Linked DNA regions of Actomonas aquatica. The protein of the gene in region 1 interacts with the protein of each later gene in a pairwise test. Links are inferred from orthologs where the notes say so. Each region holds a gene or a part of one and is shown on either strand. Other genes may lie near its edges.

Evidence for each region.
Region 2: the proteins of K1X11_RS20885 (region 1) and K1X11_RS11465 interact in binary tests that used the Escherichia coli proteins (3 or more experiments, as listed by UniProt). The link is inferred for Actomonas aquatica from one-to-one orthologs.

What each region holds. Positions count from the first base shown.
Region 1 is NZ_CP139781.1:5,468,649-5,471,746, forward strand. What follows is about bases 314-3,096. They hold K1X11_RS20885 (diaminopimelate decarboxylase), read left to right. Parts: upstream 314-965; coding sequence 966-2,228; downstream 2,229-3,096. Other genes in these bases: K1X11_RS20880 (TlpA family protein disulfide reductase), read right to left, coding at 314-806; K1X11_RS20890 (tetratricopeptide repeat protein), read left to right, coding at 2,788-3,096. Also shown: more of K1X11_RS20880, read right to left, coding at 1-313; more of K1X11_RS20890, read left to right, coding at 3,097-3,098. UniProt on the Escherichia coli protein: Specifically catalyzes the decarboxylation of meso-diaminopimelate (meso-DAP) to L-lysine. Is not active against the DD- or LL-isomers of diaminopimelate.
Region 2 is NZ_CP139781.1:2,948,675-2,951,797, forward strand. What follows is about bases 197-3,004. They hold K1X11_RS11465 (response regulator transcription factor), read right to left. Parts: upstream 2,072-3,004; coding sequence 1,322-2,071; downstream 197-1,321. Other genes in these bases: K1X11_RS11460 (sensor histidine kinase), read right to left, coding at 197-1,265; K1X11_RS11470 (YgaP family membrane protein), read left to right, coding at 2,268-2,507; K1X11_RS11475 (TIR domain-containing protein), read right to left, coding at 2,512-3,004. Also shown: more of K1X11_RS11460, read right to left, coding at 1-196; more of K1X11_RS11475, read right to left, coding at 3,005-3,123. UniProt on the Escherichia coli protein: Response regulator member of the two-component regulatory system CpxA/CpxR which responds to envelope stress response by activating expression of downstream genes including cpxP, degP, dsbA and ppiA.

The DNA.
Region 1 (3,098 bases):
TAGTCGTCGTTGAAGACTTCCTGTTCGCTGAAGACGATGGTCCAGGTGATGTCCTTGGCGGCAATGAAGTCGTTCATGAGCTCGTGTTCGCGCTCGGGATCGCCGGCCGTGTCGATCGGGGTCGGTTGCAGGCCGTGCACTTTGCCTTGGAGGCTGGTGACGCCGACGACTTCCACCGGGCTGCCGGCGTAGTGGGCGGTGAGCTCGGCGACCTGCGGGAAGGAGCGGATGCAGGGGCCGCACCAGGTGGCCCAGAAGTCGAGCACGACGACCTTGCCCTTGAGGTCGGAAAGTTTCGTGAGGCCGTCGTGGGTGGACCACGTGAAGTCGATCTCAGGGGCCGGGCTGCCGACGAGCTTCGCGGCGGCGGCTTCCTTGGCTTGAGCGGCGGCGGCGCGTTGCAGCATCTGGCCGGCCATGGCGGCGGCCTGGGTGCCCGGGTAGGTGGTGGTGACCGATTCGAGCTGCGCCACGACGGTGTCGAGGTCGGCACCGAGCTGGGCTTTGACCATGGCAACGGTCATGGCGATGCGGGCGATATCCTCGTCCACCTGGCCTTCGTAGGAAGCGAGCAACTCTTCCAAAGCGGCGACTTCGGGGGCGAAATCTTCGGCGGAGGTGGCTTCACCGGAGGAGGCTTTGGCCTGCAGCTGCTCCATGATCGCATTCAGTTTTTGAATGGGTTCGGAGGCTTCCGGGGCGAGCATCGGCGAGGGGGCCGCGGCGCTTTGGGCGAAGGCGGACCCGGCAAAAGCCGGGATGAGGGCCAGAGAAAGGGTCAACAAGACGCGTCGAAAACGATACATAAGCGCAAGTTCTTCGCAGAGGCGGAGGGGCGCAAATGGCAAATCGGGTTTTGTGGGCAGTGGTGGCGCGCGGGCGGGGCGCGGGTGGGGCGAAATGCGTTCCGGCGTTGACAGGGCTTGCGGGCTGGCTGCGCTGGGACGTTCCACTTACCGCTGACTATGACCGACAAGAGCCTGCCCTTTGACCGAGACCAACTGGAAGCGATCGCCGCTCAGGTGCCGACGCCGTTCCATATCTACGACGAAGGTGCGATGCGCGCCAACGCGCGGGCCTTTTACGAGGCCTTTTCGTGGGTGCCGGGTGGCTTCAAGAATTTCTTCGCGGTCAAGGCGCTGCCGAATCCGTTCGTGATGGAAGCGCTCAAGGAAGAGGGACTCGGCGGTGACTGCTCCTCGATGGGTGAACTCGTGCTCTGCGAGGCGGTGGGCATCAAGGGTGAGGACATCGTCTTCACGTCCAACGACACACCGGCCTACGAATACCGCAAGGCGGCCGAGCTGGGGGCGATCATCAACCTCGATGACATCCGTCACATCACCTACCTCGAGGAGGCGCTCGGCGGCACCTTGCCGGAGTTGCTCAGCTTCCGCTACAACCCGGGGCCGCTGAAGGCGGGCAACGCCATCATCGGCAAGCCGGAGGAGGCCAAGTATGGTTTCACCCGCGAGCAGCTCTTCGAAGGCTATCGCATGGCGCAGGCGAAGGGCGTGAAGCGTTTTGGGCTGCACACCATGGTGGCGTCCAACGAGCTCAACCCCGACTACTTCGTCGAGACGGCGCAGATGCTCTTCGACCTCGTGGTCGAGTTGAACCGCGAGCTCGGCATCACCTTTGAGATGCTCAACCTCGGTGGCGGCATCGGCATCCCGTATCGCCCGGAGGACACGGCGGTGGACCTGAAGTTGGTCGGTGAAAAAATCCGCGAAGCCTACGAGGCGACGATCGTCGCGAACGGGCTCGGTCCGATCAAGATCACCATGGAATGTGGCCGCATGATCACGGGGCCGTATGGCTACCTCGTGGGCCGCGTGTTGCACCGCAAGTCGACCTACAAGGAATACATCGGTCTGGACGCGTGCATGGCCAATCTGATGCGTCCGGGCATGTATGGCTCCTACCACCACGTGAGTGTGCCGGGCCGCGAGGACGCGCCGAAGCTGGTGTGCGACGTGACCGGCTCGCTGTGTGAAAACAACGACAAGTTTGCCATCGACCGTGAAATCCCGACGCCCGAGGTCGGCGACCTGGTGGTGATCCACGACAGTGGCGCACACGGCCACTCGATGGGCTTCAACTACAACGCCAAGCTGCGTTCGGCTGAAGTGCTGTGGCAGGGCGGCGACCAGTGGAAGGTGATCCGCCGCGCCGAAACGCTGGCCGATCATTTCGCGACCTTGGATTATCCGGGACTCAGCGGCTGAGGCACCCGCCGTCGCGGGACAAGGCGCGGTGAGGCACGGTCTGTTTTTAACCACGAATGGACACGAATAGCTTCGGCTACCGCCTACGCACTGAAACGGGGTTTCGGGGATAGACGATGAACCGGAAGGTGAATCGCTATTCGTGTAGATTCGTGTCCATGTCACAGCGATTCGCTATCGCTCGTAGACGTGTTTAAGAAACGGCGTCGGATGGGGCCATCGCCTGCGCAAGTGTGCGTATGGGCGGGGACTCGGGAGCGGTCTATGATGGGGCATCTTGAGTGATGCCGATGACATTCTTGCCCCGTGTGGAACTGCCGCAGTGCCGGCGTGTGCCCGTGGTGGGCCCCGCGCTGGCTGCGCCGCAATCTGGAGCAGCGGTTCGAGCTGGAAGAACCGCTGACCGGCGTGCTGCCAGCGATCTAATTTACCTATGAAATCGTATTTGAAAATGTGGTGGGTCGGGCTGGCGTTGCTGGCATTCGGAAGTGGAAGCGCCGTGGCGCAAACGGACGCGGGGAGCGCGGCCCAGCCGTTCCGTTACGTGAACTTTAAGGGCGTGGCCCAACCGATAAGTCCCGTGGTCTATGCCGACGGACGCTATGCCTTGGTCGACGGAGCGGGGACGTTGTATTTTTCGAGCGACCTGAAGGCGTGGGAGAAGCTCACCTTCGAGCCCGGCACCAAGCTGCGCTGGGTGAGGCATGACGGTGAGCAATGGGTGCTGGCCTCCAGCGAGCGCAAGCTGGCGCTTTCCGCCGATCTCAAGACGTGGACGCCGTGGTTTACCAGCGATGCGGCCAACGAAACCGCGGTGTTGTGGCGCGGTCGCTACTGGCGGTCCGCTTACACGGTCCTTGGTATCACGCA
Region 2 (3,123 bases), 2.5 Mb from region 1 along the record:
CTGCGCTCTGCCTTCAATTCGATCGTCACGGCCGCCCCTCCATGCCGCACCGCGTTACGCACCAGGTTACCCAAAGCCCGATTCAACAAGCGCTCGTGCGCACACACGTCGAGCCCCTCCGGCACGGTCACCGTCACCTTGGCACCGCCCGCCTCGCGAGCGATGACCTCTTGCACCACCGACGCCAAAGTCACCGCCTCCAACGCTACTGCTTCGCCGCCCAACTCTGCCTGGGTAAAGTCCAACAACTCCGCCACCAGCGCGCCCATTTGCTCCACTTCCTCGCGCACGTCCTCCACTTGCGCCCGCAGTCCCTCCGGCACCCGTTCCTCCAAAATCGTCGTGCCCAACTGCAACCGCGCAATCGGCGACCCGAGCTCATGCGCCACATCCGCCAGGAACTTCTTCTGCCCGTCCACCAGCGCCTGTAGTCGCGCAGCCATTACATTCACGCTGTCGCCGAGCCGGCCGATCTCATCGCCCCGCGTAGCCGGCACCCGCGTGTCAAACTTCCCTTCCGCGATCCGCCCGGTCGCCCGCTCCAGCGCCCGCAGGTCCCGCGTGATGCCCATCACCAGCGGCAGCCAAAACAAAGCCGAAATCACCAGCGCTGCGCCCACTGCCACGACCAGCGGCCGCAGGTCAAACAAGGCCCCAAACGCCCAAACCGAATCCGAAATCGCAAACAGCGTCCCCGGGCGCGGCGGCATCCCTTGGCGCACCGAGACCGGCACCCGCGCGCCCATCCACCAGCCCGCCGGTTCGTCCACCTCCACCAGGATACGGCCGTCCCGCCCCTGCTCGGCCGGACGCGGCCGTTGCGGCGGTGGAGGCTGAGGCCGCGGTGCCTGCGACTGCGGTCGCGCCATGTCATCCGGCGGCAAAATCGGCGGCGGTAGACGCTCCCCGACTCGACCAGCCCCTTCCCCACCCGCCGGCGGCCGCAGATGCTTGGCCACCTCATCCGGCACCACCACCTCCGGCCCGGCCACCCGCGTGCCGTTATTCAACATCACCACAAAAGTCAGTCCGTAGTCCGCCGCGTAACCCGCCAACAGACGTTCCCGCCCAGCCTCATCCTCGCCGTTCAACTCCGCCATCAACACATCGGCCACGCCGCGAAAACGATCCCCCACCGCCCGCTCCACCCAGCCGTGCAACCCGCCGCTGAGCACCAGCAAACTCCCCGCCACCACCAACAGCAGCAGGATATTGAGACCGAGCCACAGCCCGATTTTAGCCGCCAAAGACAGACGCAGTTTCACCACGCAGTCCTCCCTATCACGGCATACCCCGGTCGTGCTCGTTTCTTTACCACGGCTTAACCTTTATGCGCCTGACCGGCGGCGTTGTCCGGCTCCGTCGCCGGATCGATCATCATGTAACCCGCCGACCGCAGCGTGCGGATGTAACGCGGCGCGCGCGCATCGTCGCCCAGCTTTTTTCGCAGCGCCGAGATGTGCACATCGATCGAGCGATCAAACACGTCGTAGTGCCGCTCCCGCACCTCGTCCAACAACGCCTCCCGACTGCGCACCCGCCCTTTCGCCCGCACCAGACTCCACAGCAAATCAAACTCCACCGGCGTAAGCTCCAACTCCCGCTCCGCCAACAACGCCCGACGCGCCTCCGGTATCAGCCGCAGCTCCCGCACCACCAGCTCCTCGATCGTCGCCGATTCCCCCGCCCCCGCCGCCTCCGCCGCGGCCGCCTCCCGTGCCGCCGATCGGCGCAACACCGCCCGCAACCGCGCCAGCAGTTCCCGACTGGAAAAGGTCTTCGGCACGTAATCATCGGCCCCCACCTCCAGCCCTACGATCCGATCCATTTCATCACCCCGCGCCGTCAACATCAGCACCGGCACTTCGCTGTGACGCCGTATCCGCTTGAGGACCTCAAAACCATCCAACCCCGGCAGCATCACATCGAGCAACACGACATCCCACGCTGCCGCCGCGTCCACCGCTCGTTCCACCCCACTCGGCCCGTCATGGACGGCCGTCACCGCGAAACCCAGCGGACTCAAATAATCGCTCACGAGGCGGCACATCTTGCGATCGTCATCGATCATCAAGACACGCGTCGCGGTCGCGTCGGTCGGGGCTGCACCGGGGAAAGTCACGCCCAAGCCTCTGCCCGGCCACCGCGCTCCCTGCAACCCTTTCGCGTTGGCGCGATGCCCAAATCAATATCCGCACATCTTGCGCCAAGCCCTGCGGCGCGCAACCGCCCCGACCGGCGTATCGTCTACGCAACCCCTCCCCGCCATGAAGAAAAACGTTGGATCATTCGATGCCGGTGCTCGCTTCATCCTGGGCTGCATTTTGCTGTTCCTCGGTGTGCAAACGATCGGTTGGTGGGGCCTCATTGGATTCGTTTTCTGGCTGACCGGCGGACTCGGTTTCTGCCCGCTCTACTGTGTGCTGCGCCTCGACACCGCCGCCTGGGAAGAGCGGTGGGAGAAACGCCATCCGCACAACCCGCCGGATTTCCACCACTCCAACTGAGACCCTATTCCCGCCGCAGCGCCATCTGCTCCCGCCACGCCGCCAATCGCGGATCGTAGCGGAGCCAATCCTGCACCTGCGCCCAGCGCTCGCGCCCCTCGCGATAGCGATCGACCAGCGCGTCCATCATCGCCGCGTAGTCACCCATCGTCGCCCAGACAATGAGGTGCTCCCGTTGCGGTCCCGCCGCCCGCCCGACCTCCGAATCATCAAACTCACGCAGCGCCGCCAACGCCGCCACTTCCTGGCCCAGCAGCACGCGCACCTGCGCCTCTACCAGCGCCAACGCCACCTCGTCCGGCCTCGCCTGCCGCCGCGCCATCACCGTGCCCAAAGCCTGTTGCCACGCCGCCCGCGCATGCTCCCGGGCCTCCCAACCCAGCTCCGCAATCTGAGCCGCCCATTGCACGCCCTGCAGGAGCGAAAGCGGCCCGGTGAACACGTCGCTCTCGATCCACACGTCGCCCTCTCCCTCGTCCGCCAACGTGTCGATCGCCTGTTGCGCAGCCGCCCAATCCCCCGCACCAAGCGCTCGCAACGCGACCTCGGCCTCACCGCCCCCACCGCGTGCGCCCTCCGCTCCCGCCTCGCTCAGTGGTTCTACAAATTCGTTTCC